DNA from 2 places in the Streptomyces manipurensis genome. Region 1 is predicted to be linked to the other one. Evidence: riboswitches for the same ligand, from Rfam matches in the RefSeq annotation. Region 1 holds a riboswitch; the other holds the start of a gene.
What was found. A riboswitch is a leader RNA that binds a small molecule or an ion and turns the genes downstream of it on or off. The one in region 1 is predicted to bind cyclic di-AMP.

Region 2: linked by a shared signal. The riboswitch ahead of ACPU2J_RS25420 (M23 family metallopeptidase) and the one ahead of ACPU2J_RS28325 (M23 family metallopeptidase) in region 1 are both predicted to bind cyclic di-AMP.

Annotation. Positions count from the first base shown of each region.
Region 1 covers NZ_CP186950.1:6,195,853-6,203,388, reverse strand. Annotated here, with positions in the region: gene ACPU2J_RS28340 (sensor histidine kinase) at 1-1,262, opposite strand, end outside; gene ACPU2J_RS28335 (MBL fold metallo-hydrolase) at 1,538-2,743, opposite strand; gene ACPU2J_RS28330 (SGNH/GDSL hydrolase family protein) at 2,932-3,717, opposite strand; gene ACPU2J_RS28325 (M23 family metallopeptidase) at 3,881-4,834, opposite strand; cyclic di-AMP (ydaO/yuaA leader) riboswitch at 4,839-5,019, opposite strand; gene ACPU2J_RS28320 (tyrosine-protein phosphatase) at 5,332-6,123, shown strand; gene ACPU2J_RS28315 (aspartate aminotransferase family protein) at 6,187-7,536, opposite strand, start outside.
Region 2 covers NZ_CP186950.1:5,499,903-5,507,438, forward strand. Annotated here, with positions in the region: gene ACPU2J_RS25410 (M16 family metallopeptidase) at 1-611, shown strand, start outside; gene ACPU2J_RS25415 (M16 family metallopeptidase) at 632-1,999, shown strand; cyclic di-AMP (ydaO/yuaA leader) riboswitch at 2,228-2,386, shown strand; gene ACPU2J_RS25420 (M23 family metallopeptidase) at 2,400-3,203, shown strand; gene ACPU2J_RS25425 (GntR family transcriptional regulator) at 3,393-4,070, shown strand; gene ACPU2J_RS25430 (HPr family phosphocarrier protein) at 4,460-4,741, opposite strand; gene ACPU2J_RS25435 (GNAT family N-acetyltransferase) at 4,918-7,536, shown strand, end outside.

The sequences.
Region 1 (7,536 bases):
GCCGCCGGAAACGGCCGGGCCGCCGGTTCCAGGGGCGGGGCCGTCCAGACCGCGGTGTCCGGAGCCTCCGCGCCCAGCAGGTCCTGCGGGAGGACCAGGACCGCGAGCACGCCCCCGTAGATGTTCGACTTCAGCTCGACCGCGATGCCGTGCCGGCGGGCCAGTACCGCGACGACGAACAGGCCGATCCGGCCGTCCGCCAGCAGGTTGCGGACGCTGAACCGGTCGGGGTCCCCGAGCAGGGCGTTCATCCGGTGCTGCTCGCCCGCCGGCATGCCCAGCCCCCGGTCCTCCACCTCGACGGCGATTCCGGAGGTGACCCGCTCGGCGCGCAGCACCACGTCCGTGTCGGGGGCCGAGAACACCGTGGCGTTCTCCACCAGTTCGGCCAGCAGGTGGACCACGTCGGCGACGACGTGCCCGCGGACGCTGCCGCCCGCCGGGGGCACGACCTTCACCCGCGTGTACTGCTCGACCTCGGCCACGCAGGAGCGCAGCACCTCGCTCAGGTCGACCGGGCGCGTCCACTGCCGGCGGGTGGTGGCGCCGCCGAGCACCGCCAGGTTCTCCGCGTGGCGGCGGATGCGGGTGGCGAGGTGGTCGACGCGGAAGATCTCCTTGAGCAGGTCCGGGTCCTCGACGGTGTCCTCGAGGTGGTCCAGCAGGGCGATCTCGCGGTGGACGAGGGACTGCAGGCGCCGGGCCAGGTTCACGAAGACCTCGACCGTGCGCTCGCTGTCGGTCGGCGCGGCGGGTGCGGCGAGCCGTACGAGGGTGGTGTGGGCCTGTTCGCGGGCGCCCCGCAGCTCCTGCGAGAGCAGCCAGAACTCGTCGACCCCCGCCGGGTCGCCCCCGGGCAGCGGGGTGTTGGGGCCTCCCCTGATCGGGCCGGGCGGGCTCTCACCGCGCTCCAGCCGGTCGGCGGCCGCGCGCAGCTCCTGGCGGCCGCGCACGCTGGAGCGGCGCAGGGCCTCGCACCGGTCCCGTACGGCCTTGGCGGCGCGCTGGGCGCCGAGCAGGGCCGCCGCCAGGGCGCCGGCGACGAGCAGGGCGCAGCCGGCGAGCACCGGCCAGAGCCGGGCGTCGCGCTCGCCGGCACCGCCCCCGAGCTGGAGGGTGAACATGACCGCGGCGGCTCCGCTGAGGCCGGCGGCGAGGGTGGGCAGCAGGGCCGCGCGTACCAGCTGGGGGCGTATCTGCCGGGAGGGACCGGTGGCGGTGTGCCTCGACGGGGCGTGGCGGGCGGCGCGGAGTCCGGACATCGGCGTCCTCGGTACGTGGGGCCCGGACCCCGGCGTTCCCGGGGCCCGGCATTGATCGACCGATACCCACGCCGGACCCGGTTTCAGCGCCCCGGCCTGCCGGTTCGTGAACTTTGCGGGGTGCTTCCCGCTCCCGGTGGAGCGCTCGCACTGGAGCACGAATGCGCCCGCCGCGCCCCCGCCGGCCGGACGGGGCGCGTGCGGCGTCCACCGGCCGGCCGCGGTCACGGACCGGTGGCCGTCACCGACCGGTGGCGATCACGAACAGGAGGCGGTCAGGAACCGACGGCCTCGGTCTCCTCCCGCCCGACCGCGGCGGGCCGGTCCCCCGCGGCCGCCGGCCGGGCCGCCGGAGGCAGCGCCGGGGTCGCGCCCCCCGCCACGAACGGCCGCCACCACGGCTCCCGGGGCGCCCCGGCGGTGCCGGGCTCGAACGGCTGGCCCGGGATCGGCAGCGCGATGCCCGCCCCGGCCCCCTCCGCGGCGGCCAGCGTGCCCTCGCCCGGCTCGTCCCACGGGTGCAGGGCGAGGTTGAACGTGCCCCAGTGGATCGGCAGCATCGTGCCGTGCGGGGTGCCGCCCTGGAGGTCGAGGTGGGCGCGCATGCCCTCCTCGGGGGTCATGTGGATGTCGGGCCAGTACTCCGAGTAGGCGCCGATCTGGATCATCGTGGCGTCGAAGGGCCCGTGCTCGGCGCCGATCTCCTTGAAGCCGGGGAAGTAGCCGGTGTCCCCGCTGTGGTAGATCCGGTGCTCCTCCCCGGCGACGACCCAGGAGGCCCAGAGCGTGTGCTGCTGGTTGCGCAGGCCGCGGCCGCAGAAGTGGCGTGCGGGGGTAGCCGTGAGCTTGAGCCCGGCGACCTCGGTGCTCTCGTTCCAGTCGAGCTCGCGCAGCCGGCCGGCCGGCACGCCCCAGCGTTCCAGGTGCGCGCCGACGCCCAGCGGGACCGCGAAGACCGTGTCGGTGCCGGCCAGCTCCTTGATCGTCGGCAGGTCGAGGTGGTCGTAGTGGTCGTGCGAGATGACCACGACGTCGACCGTGCCCAGGGAGGCCAGCGGCACCGGGACGGGATGCAGCCGCTTGGGTCCGGCGAAGGGGAAGGGGGAGCAGCGCTCGCCCCACACCGGGTCGAAGAGCACCCGGCGCCCGTCGATCTCCGCGAGGACGCTGGAGTGGCCCATCCAGGTGAGCCGCAGGCCGCTCGCCGGGGCCTTGGCCAGGTCGGCGAGGGTCGTCGGGTGGACGGGGATGGGGGCGGCCGGGCTGCGCCGGGCCCGCTGCTCCCGGTGGAAGTAGATCTTGGCGAACTCCGTCATGGACCCCGAGGGCCTGTTCCGGGCTCCGAGCGGGTTCTGGAAGACGCCGTCGGCGAAGTTCGGCGAGCGGCGGATGCGCTCCAGCCGGGCACCGGACGGGTCCGCGCCGAAGGCTTCGGGCCGCAGGGCACGCAGCCGCGGACGCAGGGGACGGGTGCCGGTCAAAGCGCCTCCAGGGAGGATGGGGTCGGTGCGGTCGTATCGCTACGACCATGCCAACGCCCACCGGCCCCGAAGGATTCCGCCCGCCGCCCCCGCACCGCGGCGTCCCGGAGTCCCCCGCCGCCCCGCGGCCCGCGGGAGCCGGCGTCCGTCGCACCGCGGCCCGTACCGTCACCCTGCGTGCCCGGAGCTCACAGGGGCAGCAGGTCCGGCCGCTTCGCCTCGACGTGGTCGCCGGAGGACTCGCCGCGCAGCCGCCGGCCGATCCACGGCACGAGGTACTCGCGGGCCCACTGGATGTTGTCGCGGGTCACGTCCACCGAGCCGCGCGGGCGCAGCTGCGGCCACGGCTGGTCGGGGTCGGCCGGCACCTCCAGGCCGAGCACCTGCGCGGCGCGCAGGGCGACGCGCGTGTGGCCCTCGGGAGAGAGGTGCAGCCGGTCGGCGTCCCAGGCACGCCGGTCCTGGACGGACTTCAGCGACCACAGGTCGAGCACCGGGCAGTCGTAGCGGTCGGCGATGGCCCGCACGTGCGCGCTGTACGTGGCGACCTTGCCCCGCAGGTGCTTGAGGACGGGCACGCCGCGGGTGTCGAAGCCGGTGGTGATCATCACGTGGCCCACGGCCCCCGTGAGGTCGGCCACGGCCGCCTCGAAGCGTTCCGCCACGTCGTCCGGGTCGCTGCCGGGCCGGATGATGTCGTTGCCGCCCGCGCAGAAGGTCACGAGGTCCGGCGCGAGGGCCTTGGCCCTCGGAAGCTGGTCGGCCACGATCTGGTCGAGGAGCTTTCCGCGCACCGCCAGATTCGCATACCGGAAGTCGTGCTCTTCGCGCTGGTCGGCCAGGAGCACGGCGAGCCGGTCCGCCCAGCCGAGGAAGGAATCCCCGGGTCCCGGGTCCCCCACGCCTTCGGTGAAGCTGTCCCCGATCGCCGCGTACGAGCCGATGGTCTTGAGTTTCGTCGTCGTCGCTGCCACGAGAGCCCATCCTTCACTCCCGTAACCAACCTACGCCAACGTAATGAGGGGTTGACGGGCCGTGATCTATACCACGCGAGAGGTAAGGAATAAGTACACGTGGGGCCGGGACCCCCCTCGGGCCCCGGCCCCACGCGCGTCGGTGCTCCGCCGGCGACGACCGTCAGAGGCTGGCGCCCTTCGAGCGGAGGTAGGCGATCGGGTCGATGTCCGAGCCGTAGGACGGGCCGGTACGGATCTCGAAGTGCAGGTGCGGGCCGGTCGAGTTGCCGGTGGAGCCGGAGAGGCCGATGGACTGGCCGGCGGTGACGCTCTGGCCGGAGGAGACCGAGAGCTGGGACAGGTGGGCGTACTGGGAGTACTTGCCGTCCGCGTGCCGGATGACGACCTCGTTGCCGTACGAGCCGCTCCAGCCGGCGGAGACCACGGTGCCGGCGCCGACGGCCTTGACGGTGGTGCCCATCGGAGCGATGAAGTCGACGCCGGTGTGGTAGCCGGAGGACCACATGGCGCCCGCGGTCCTGTACGCCGTGGAGACGCCGCCGCCGACCGGGGCGACGAAGCCGGCCGCCGACGGCTTGGCGGCGGGGGCCTCGGCCGCGGGAGCCTCTTCGGCCTGCTCGGGCGCGGCCGGAGCGGCGGCCTTCGGGGCCTTCTTCGGGGCCGCCTGGGGGGCGCTCTTGTAGGTGGTCCGCTTCGCCGGGGCGGGAGCCTCGTCCGCGGGGGCGGTCTCGCCGGGGCCGCCGAGGTGGAGCCGCAGGCCGGGGTGGATCAGCGAGGGGTCGGAGCCGACGGCCTCGCGGTTGTCGGCGTACAGCTGCTCCCAGCCGCCGGAGAGGTTGCGCTCGGCGGCGATCTCCGAGAGGCAGTCGCCGGGGACGACCGTGTAGACGGAGGGCGCGGCCTGGACGCCGGCGGGGGCGGACTGCGGCGCTGCGGGGGCCTGCGGCGCGGCCGCCGGGGCGACGGCGGGGGCCGCGGCCGGGGCGCCGGCGGCGTGGGCTCCGGCGGTGAAGGTCAGCGGCAGCGCGAGGGCCGCTCCGCCGGTACCGGCGAAGGCGAATCCGCGGGAAATCGAAAGGGACTTGGGTCGGCGGTGCTTGCCCTTTGCAGGCATGGCGGATTCCTCTCCGGCGCCTGCGAGGTGAGCTGTCGGGTTCGGACTGGAGATGTCCGGCCGTACATGCACGAGGACATGCACGGCTTCACCCCGAGCCGGCACCGGAGAAATGGATCTCCGGGGACGGCGGCCTACCTGGTTCCCCCGCTCCTGCCGCGCGAATGGTTCGGTTGCGGTTTCCGGACGGTGGCAGGATTCGGCGATCCGCCCGGATCGATCGCGAAGGTAATCCCTTTCCGCCGCGGGGAACAAGCCACGAATTCCCTGACGGAATCACAGGAATGCGCGGTCCTCGGAATTCCGGTCACCCTGCGTCCATTCCGGACCGTCAACAGCCGCCCCCGGCTGGCCATTCGGCCTTGGCGATCAGGCACGCACCGTCACCGTATGATCTGGCTCACGGGGGTGCGGCCGATCTCACCTCCGGACATGGCAAGTTGACACCAAAGAGCGCAATTCGGACAGACACCCCACGACGAGGCGGAGGAGTTCCCGTGACCCAGCAGATACAGGAGCCGGAACTGACCGGAGTGCGCAATTTCCGCGATGTGGGCGGATTGCCGACTTCCGACGGCCGAAGGGTCATGCCGGGACGACTCTTCCGAAGCGGACATCTCGCACATGCCACCGAAACCGATGCGGAGTTCCTCGCCTCGCTCGGCCTCCACACCGTCTTCGACTTCCGCAACGGGGCCGACCACGCGCTGGAGGGGCCCGACGTCGAACTTCCCGGCGTGCGCAACGTCAACATCCCGCTCTCCGACCCCGCCGACGGCCGGGAGTTCTGGCGGCTCGTGCGCGAGGGCGACCTCGCCCAGCTGCGCGAGCTGCTCGGCGACGGCAAGGCCGCGGCCCGGATGGCGCACTCCTACCGGGGGATCGTCCGCGACCGCACCGCCGAGCACGGCCGGGTGCTGCGCGCCCTCGCGGAGGACAGCGTCCCCGCGCTCCTGCACTGCGCGGCCGGCAAGGACCGGGCCGGTCTGTCCGTCGCCGTCACCCTCCTCGCCCTGGGCGTCGGGCGCGAGGCGATCCTCGCCGACTACCTGGAGTCCAACGCGCCGCACCGCCGCTACCGCGTGCACCGCAGCTCCGCGTCGGCCGAGGCCCGCTCCCCCGAGGTGATGGAGCTGCTGGCGCCGCTCTTCGACGCCCGTGCCGAGTACCTGCTCGCCGCCTTCGACACGATCGACACGACCTGGGGCGGGGTGGACCGCTATCTGGCGGAGGGCCTCGGGCTCGACGCCGGGACCCTCGGCCGCCTGCGGGACCGCCTGCTCGGCTGACCGCTCCCCCGTGCCGGAACGAGCGCCGGGGGAAGCGGTGGGGGCGGGGCCCGGAGCGGGCCGTCAGCGCACGGCGACGGCCTGCTTCACCAGCGTCCGGCCGAACTCCCACATCAGCCCCGAGCCGCCGTGCGCCTCGTCCATGACCTCGCGGAAGGCACCGACGAAGCGGTCGACGTCCGCCTCCTCCAGGACCAGCGGCGGAATGAGCTTGATCACCTCGAGGTGGTCCCCGGAGACCTGGGTGAGGATCCGGTGCCGCTGGAGCAGCGGCACCACCACCATCTGCGCGAACAGCCCCTTCCGGGCGGCCTGGAGCATGGTCCACCTGCTGCGCAGCCCCCAGGAGGACGGCCGCCCGAACTCGATGCCGATCATCAGCCCCCGCCCGCGCACCTCGTGCAGCAGCTCGTACTCGTCGACCAGCGCCGCCAGCCGGCCGCGCAGCAGGTCGCCCGTGGTGCGGGCGCGCTCCACGAGCCGCTCGTCCTCCATCACGGACAGCACCGCGAGCCCGGCCGCCATCGCCTGCGCGTTGGACCCGAAGCTCGCGGAGTGCACGAGCACCCGGTCCATCGACGAGTAGACCTTCTTGAAGATCCAGTCCTTGCCCAGGGTCGCGCCCACCGGCACGTAGCCGCCCGACAGCGCCTTGGCGACGCAGACCAGGTCCGGCTCCACGCCCGGCTCGTGCTGGTACGCGTAGAAGTCCCCGGTCCGTCCGAGCCCGGTCTGCACCTCGTCGGCGATCAGCAGCGCCTTGTGCCGGTGGAGCAGTTCCTGCGCCGCGAGCAGGAATCCGGGCGGGGCGGCGAGCACCCCCTTGCCCTGGATCGGTTCGAGGACGAAGGCGGCGACGTCCCCGCGCCGCAGCTCGCGCTCCAGGGCCGCCAGGTCGCCCAGGGCGATCCGGGTGTCGGGGAGCAGCGGCGCGAAGCCGTCCCGGAAGCCTTCCTCCCCGTTGACCGAGAGGGATCCGGTGGTGAGCCCGTGGAAGGCGTGGTCGCAGTAGAGGATCCGGGGGCGCCCGGTGGCGTACCGGGCGAACTTCAGCGCGGTCTCGACGGCCTCCGTTCCGCTGTTGCCGAAGAACACGCGGTCCAGGTGCGGGCTGTACGCCAGGAGCCGCTCGGCCAGCAGCCCCGGCAGCGGCTGACAGTCGAAGCGGGTGAGGTCGGCCAGGCCGGCGTCCAGGACGTCGTGCAGCGCCTGCCGGACCACCGGGTGGTGCCGGCCGAGGCCCATCACCCCGAAGCCGGCCAGCATGTCGAGGTGGTCGTTGCCCTCGGCGTCCCAGAAGTGGGCGCCCTCGGCGCGCTCGTAGACCTTGTCGAAGCCGATGGTGCGCAGCATCCGGGGCAGCTGCGGGTTGAGGTGGCGCTCGTGCAGCGCGTAGCGCTCGGCGCCGCGCTC
Region 2 (7,536 bases), 700 kb from region 1:
AGATCGTCGAGGAGGTCCCGGCGCGCGCCATGATGGCCGCCTACCGGCTGCCGCACGACGGCACCCGCGAGTGCGACGCCGCCGACGTGGCGCTGACCATCCTGGGCGGCGGCGAGTCCTCGCTGCTGCACAACCGCCTGGTGCGCCGCGACCAGACGGCCGTCGCCGCCGGCTTCGGCATGCTGCGCCTGGCCGGGGCTCCCTCGCTGGGCTGGCTGGACGTCAAGACCTCCAGCGGCGTCGAGATCCCCGCGATCGAGGCGGCCGTGGACGAGGTGCTCGCGCGGTTCGCCGCGGAGGGCCCTACGGCCGAGGAGATGGAGCGCGCCCAGGCACAGCTGGAGCGCGAGTGGCTGGACCGGCTGAGCACGGTGGCCGGGCGCGCCGACGAACTGTGCCGCTACGCGGTGCTCTTCGGCGACCCGCAGCTGGCGCTCACCGCCGTCCGGCGCGTCCTGGACATTACCGCCGAGGAGGTGCAGGCCGTGGCCGCGGCCCGGCTGCGCCCGGACAACCGCGCGGTGCTCGTCTACGAGCCGCTGGCGGCCGAGGACGCCGACGCCTCCGACCTGCACGACGAGTCCGACGAGAACGAGGGGGCGGAGCAGTGAGCGACACCGCAGCCGTCACGATGACCTTCCACCCGCGCCCGGAGGCGGGGGAGCCGCAGCCGTGGGCCTTCCCGGCCCCCGAGCGCGGTGAGCTGCCCAACGGCCTGACCCTGCTGCGCTGTCACCGCCCGGGCCAGCAGGTGATCGCGGTGGAGGTCAACCTCGCGGCCCCGCTGGACGCCGAGCCCGAGGGCCTGGACGGCGTGGCGACCATCATGGCGCGCGCGCTCTCCGAGGGCACCGACAAGCACTCCGCCGAGGAGTTCGCCGCCGAGCTGGAGCGCTGCGGCGCCACGCTCGACGCCCACGCCGACCACCCGGGCCTGCGGGTCTCCCTGGAGGTCCCGGCCTCCCGGCTGGGCAAGGCGCTGGGGCTGCTCGCCGAGGCGCTGCGCGCACCCGCCTTCGCCGACGCCGAGGTGGACCGGCTGGTCCGCAACCGGCTCGACGAGATCCCGCACGAGCTGGCCAACCCGCAGCGCCGCGCCGCCAAGCAGCTCTCCAAGGAGCTGTTTCCGGCGTCCCTGCGCATGTCCCGGCCGCGCCAGGGCACGGAGGAGACGGTCGCCCGGATCGACTCCGCCGCCGTACGCGCCTTCTACGAGGCCCACGTACGCCCCGCGACGGCCACCGCGGTGGTCGTCGGCGACCTGACCGGGATCGACCTGGACGCCGTCCTCGCGGACACCCTGGGCACCTGGACGGGCAACACCGCCGAGGCCCGCCCGGTGCCGCCGGTGACCGCCGACGACACCGGCCGCGTGGTCATCGTCGACCGGCCCGGCGCCGTGCAGACCCAGCTGCTGATCGGCCGGATCGGGGCGGACCGCCACGACAGCGTCTGGGCGGCCCAGGTGCTCGGCACGTACTGCCTGGGCGGCACCCTCACCTCCCGCCTGGACAAGGTGCTGCGCGAGGAGAAGGGGTACACCTACGGCGTGCGCGCCTTCGGCCAGGTGCTGCGGTCCACGGCGGACGGCAAGGGCGCCTCGATGCTCGCCATCAGCGGTTCGGTGGACACCCCCAACACCGGCCCGGCGCTGGAGGACCTCTGGAAGGTGCTCCGGACCCTGGCGGAGGGCGGCCTGACCGACGCCGAGCGCGACGTGGCCGTGCAGAATTTGGTGGGCGTGGCCCCGTTGAAGTTCGAGACGGCGGCCTCGGTCGCGGGCACCCTGGCCGACCAGGTCGAGCAGGAGCTGCCGGACGACTACCAGGCGCGGCTGTACGCACAGTTGGCCGAGACGGGCACCGTGGAGGCCACCACGGCGGTTGTGAAGGCCTTCCCGGCGGACCGGCTGGTCACGATCCTCGTCGGCGACGCGGCGGTCATCGAGGAGCCCGTGCGGGCCCTCGGTATCGGAGAGGTCTCCGTCGTCACCAACTGACGGTCCGACGGCTGCCGGCCGTTCGGCTACGGGGCCGTCAACTGACTTACCGGGCACAGGGCTCCGGCGGCACTGCCGCCGGAGCCCTTTTGTCCGTTTAGTGTCGTGGTTGCTTTTATGTGATGTGGCGTACGCAACAAAAACGCGCGTCTGTTTGGTGATCGGCTGATGATCCGCCTAGCGTCGGCCGTGCTGTTCGTCAGTCGTGCCCGCCGCACCCGCGGCACCGGACAGCGATCGCCGAGTCCCCGTCAGGCGCGAGCCTGGGGAGCCGGGGACCCACATGAGTCCCTGGGGTGAATCGGACCCCCTCGCAAGAGGAGGCCCGTAGGAGACCTTCCTGCTCCGAACCCGTCAGCTAACCCGGTAGGCGAGAAGGAAGGAAAGGATCAAACCCTTCATGGCGTTTGGCAGTCGTCCCGCTGGTACCGGCAAGCACCGTGGTTCCAGCCGCCTGAGCAAGAAGACCGCCGGCTACGCCGGTATCGCCGCGATCGCCACGACGGGTGTCGTCGGCTCCCTCGCCGCCCCGGCCTTCGCCGCGGACAACCACAGCAGCACCTCCGCCGCCGACAACGGCCTCGGTGCCGTGGTCGTCGCCGACGAGCTCGCGGGCGACCTCGCCGACCAGGCCGTGTCCCAGCAGCGCGTCGCCGACCAGGCCGCCGCCCAGGCGCAGGCCGAGGCCGAGGCCAAGCAGAAGGCCGCCGAGGGCAAGCGCCTCGCCGAGGCCAAGGCCAAGGCCGAGCGGGAAGCCGCCGAGCGCGCGGCCCGCGAGGAGGAGCGCAAGCGCCTCAACACCTTCGTCTCCCCGCTGGACGACTCGTACGTCAGCACGCAGTACAAGGCGGGCGGCGGCATGTGGTCCTCCGGCAGCCACACGGGCATCGACTTCCACGCGGCCTCCGGCACGTCGGTCCACGCGGTGGGCTCCGGCACCGTCGTCGAGGCCGGCTGGGGCGGCGCCTACGGCAACAACGTCGTCATCAAGCACAACGACGGCACCTTCACCCAGTACGGGCACCTGTCCTCGCTGAACGTCTCCGTCGGCCAGCAGGTCACCCCGGGCCAGCAGATCGGCCTGTCGGGCTCCACCGGCAACTCCAGCGGCCCGCACCTGCACTTCGAGGCCCGCACCGGCTCGCAGTACGGCTCGGACATCGACCCGATCGCGTACCTGCGCTCGCACGGCGTCAGCCTCTGACAACCGCGCATCCTTCCGCTTCACCGAGGACCCCGGCTCGCACCGAGCCGGGGTCCTCGTGTTTTGCGCCTCCGCGCAATGTTACGGATTTCCGTCCGCTCTCGAAATTATGGTGTGCTGCAATAGAGTCGTGACGCGCGCACGCGCGTGCATTGTGGCAGGCAGTCGGAAATAGGCGGAGGTTCGGTCTTGCGTATTCCTGCGCACGCGGTATGCACGGCGATCCGCGACGACATCGTCTCCGGGGTGTTCGCGCCGGGCGCCCGGCTGACCGAGGAGGTGCTCGCCCGCCGGTACGGGGTCTCCCGGGTCCCCGTCCGCGAGGCGCTGCGCACCCTGGAGTCCGAGGGGTTCGTGACCACGCGGCGGCACGCGGGGGCCTGTGTGGCCGAGCCGACCGCGCAGGAGGCCGCGGACCTCCTGGAGCTACGGGTGCTGCTGGAGCCCCTCGCGGCCGCCCGGGCGGCCCGGCGGCGCACCGACGGACACCTGAAGGTGCTGCGCGGGCTGGTCAGACTGGGGCAGGAGCGGGCCAGGCAGGGGCAGGGCGAGGACCTGCGGGCCCTAGGTGGCTGGTTCCACGAGACGCTCTCCCAGGCCTCCGCCAGCCCCGGCCTGATCGCGCTGCTCACCCAGATGCGGCACAAGACCGCCTGGATGTTCGTGGTGGACGCGCCGGCCCGGCCGACGGAGTGCTGGGCCGAGCACGGTGCGCTCGTGGACGCCGTGGCGCGCGGGGACGCCGAACGGGCGCGCTCCCTGGCCGCCGTGCACGCCGAGCGCGCGGCGGGCGCCCACCGCCCGCGCCCCCGCGCGGCGGTGAGGACTTCGCAACCTGCCGTACACATGCCGGGCGGTCGGCATTAACAACGCCCGTATACAAAAGAGGGAATCGGGTGCGGTCTGCGGACTGCCGGGCGATTGAATTTCCGGGGCCGGTTATTTCCGGACGCCCGATTCCTTCCGGGCCCGGGATTTCCGGCCGTGATCGGCGGGCCGTCGTGAATTCACGCCGACGGCGTTCTTCTGTCCGGCGCGCATTTCCTCCCGGTGTATTCCGCTCGGCGTGGATTCCTCCCGCCGGGCGCGGAGGCCGCCCCGGGTACGGAAACGGCGGAGCCGCGGTCCCCGTCGCGCCGGGGGCCGCGGCTCCGCCGCGTACGGGGCGGACCGGCCCGCAGGCCGGATCCGAAGGACGGGCCCGCCGGTGGATCCTCGGTGGATCCCGCAACGGGCCCGGAGGCGGACCTGAAGGGTCAGACCGTCTCGGGGAGCTCTTCGAGCCCCTCGGCGACCAGCTTCGCCAGGCGGTCCAGTGCGGCGTCCGCACCCTCGGCGTCGGAGGCGAGGACGATCTCCTCGCCGCCCTGGGCGCCCAGGCCCAGGACCGCCAGCATGGAGGCGGCGTTGACGGGGTCGCCGCCGGACTTCGCGATGGTCACCGGGACGCCGGAAGCGGTCGTCGCGCGGACGAAGATCGAGGCGGGACGAGCGTGCAGGCCCTCGGCCCACCCGACGTTGACGCGGCGCTCTGCCATGGTGATGCCCTTCAGGTTCTTACGGTTGTCTAGACCAGTCTCTCACGGCACCCGGAATGCTCCGACCGACCTCCGGCCCGGATCCGCCGCCCTTGGATCCCCCAGCTTGCACCGTTCTGCCCCGGCTTGCCGCGTGCGCCGCGCGAGAGCTGTCCGGCCCGGTCCGGCCGTAAGGTATGCGCATGACCATAGAGTCGGACCCGTCCTACCCGGCCCACTGGGAGGCGGACGTCGTCCTCCGCGACGGCGGCACCGCCCGGATCAGGCCCATCACTGCCGAGGACGCGGGCCGGCTGGTCAGCTTCTACGAGCAGGTCTCCGACGAGTCGAAGTACTACCGCTTCTTCGCCCCCTACCCCCGACTCTCCGACCGGGACGTGCACCGCTTCACGCACCACGACTACGTGGACCGGGTCGGGCTCGCCGCCACCGTCGGCGAGGAGTTCATCGGGACCGTCCGCTACGACCGCATCGGCCCCGACGGCCGGCCCGCCTCGGCCCCCGCCGACGCGGCCGAGGTGGCCTTCCTCGTCCAGGACGCCCACCAGGGCCGCGGGGTCGCCTCCGCCCTCCTCGAACACATCGGGGCGGTGGCCCGCGAGCGCGGCATCCGCCGCTTCGCCGCCGAGGTGCTGCCCGCCAACAGCAAGATGATCAAGGTGTTCACGGACGCCGGGTACGAGCAGAAGCGCAGCTTCGAGGACGGCTCCGTCCACCTCACCCTCGACCTCGAACCCACCGCCGAGTCCCTCGCCGTCCAGCTGGCCCGCGAGCAGCGCGCCGAGGCGCGCTCCGTGCAGCGGCTGCTGGCGCCGGGATCCGTCGCCGTGGTCGGGGTCAGCCGGTCCGGCGGCGGGGTGGGCGCGGCCGCGCTGCGCAACCTGCGCGACAGCGGCTTCCACGGCCACCTCTACGCCGTCAACGAGGCCGTCACGAGCGACCTGCTCGACGGGGTCCGTGCCTACCGCACCCTCGGGGCCGTCGGAGCCCCGGTCGACCTCGCCGTGATCGCCGTCCCGGCCGAGCGGGTCCCCGACGCGGTGGCCGCCTGCGGGGAGCACGGCGTACAGGGGCTCGTGGTCCTCTCCGCCGGATACGGCGACAGCGGCCCGGCCGGCCTCGCCCGCCAGCGCGAACTGGTGCGCCAGGTCCGCTCGTACGGCATGCGGCTCATCGGGCCGAACGCCTACGGGGTGATCAACACCGCCCGGGAGGTCCGGCTCAACGCCTCACTGACGCCCGCACCCCTGCCGATGCACGGCCGGATCGGCCTCTTCACCCAGTCCGGCGCGATCGGCATCGCCCTGCTCTCGGCGCTGCTGCGGCGGGGCGAGGGCCTGTCCTCCTTCGTCTCGGCGGGGAACCGGGCCGATGTCTCGGGCAACGACATCCTCCAGTACTGGTACGAGGACGACGCGACCGACGTCGCCCTGATGTACCTCGAAACCCTCGGCAACCCGCGCAAGTTCACCCGCCTCGCCCGCCGCACCGCCGCCGCCAAACCCGTCGTCGTCGCCAAGGGCGGCCGCCACACCCCGGCCGGGCTCGTCGTGCCCGGCACCCGGCTGCCGGAGGAGACCGTCTCCGCCCTGCTGCGCCAGGCGGGCGTCATCCGCGTCGACACCGTCACGGAGTTGGTGGACGTCGGCCTGCTGCTGGCCTCGCAGCCGCTGCCCGCCGGCCCCCGGATCGCGATCCTCGGCAACTCCGAATCCCTCGGGGTCCTCACCTACGACGCCTGCCTCGCCCAGGGCCTGCGCCCGCTGCGGCCGCTGGACCTGACGACCGCCGCCGCGCCGGAGGACTTCCGCACCGCGCTCGCGGCGGCGCTCCGCTCCGAGGACAGCGACGCCGTCGTCGTCACGGCGATCCCCTGGGTGAGCGAGCACGCGCTCGCCGACGACCTGGCCGCCGCCCTGCGCGAGGCCGTCGCCGAGACCCCCGGCAAGCCGGTCGCCGTCGTCCACGTGGAACTGGCCGAGCTGGTCGAAGCCCTCTCCGCGGCCCGCGGGCCCGCCGGGACGGCCCCCGCCCCGACCGCCCCCGACACCGCCCCGGCCCCGGCGGCGGACGCCCCCACCGGCGCCGCCGACCCGCACCGGATCCCCAGCTACCCCGCCGCCGAGCGGGCCGTCAAGGCGGTCGCCGAGGCCGTGCGCTACGGGCAGTGGCGGCGCGCCACCGCCGACGCCGGGCAGGTCCCCGCGTACGAGGACATCGACGAGGCGGGCGCCGCGCTCCAGCTGTCCGCCCTGCTGGCCGGGGTCGGTGACGGGGCCGTCGCGACCCTGGCGGACGCCGACGCCCGCGAGCTCCTCGCCCGCTACGGCATCCGCGTGGTGCCCACTCTCCCCGCGCCCAGCCCGGACGCGGCGGTCCGCGCCGCCGGGGTCCTCGGCTACCCCGTCGCCCTCAAGACCACCGCCCCCCACCTGCGCCACCGCGCCGACCTGGGCGGCGTACGCCTCGACCTGACGAACGAGACCGAGCTGAGACGCTCGTACGAGGAGCTCACCGAGGCCCTCGGCAAGCCCGCCGAGCTCCAGCCCGTCATCCAGCCCATGGTCCCGCGCGGGGTCGACACCGTCGTCCGCTCCGTCATCGACCCGGCCGCGGGCGCCGTCCTCTCCTTCGGACTGGCCGGGGTCCCTTCCGAGCTGCTCGGTGACACCGCCCACCGGCTGGTCCCCGCCACCGACCGGGACGTGGCCGGGCTGATCCGCTCCCTGCGCGCCGCACCGCTCCTCTTCGGCTGGCGTGGCAGCGACCCCGTGGACACCCCGGCCCTCGAAGAG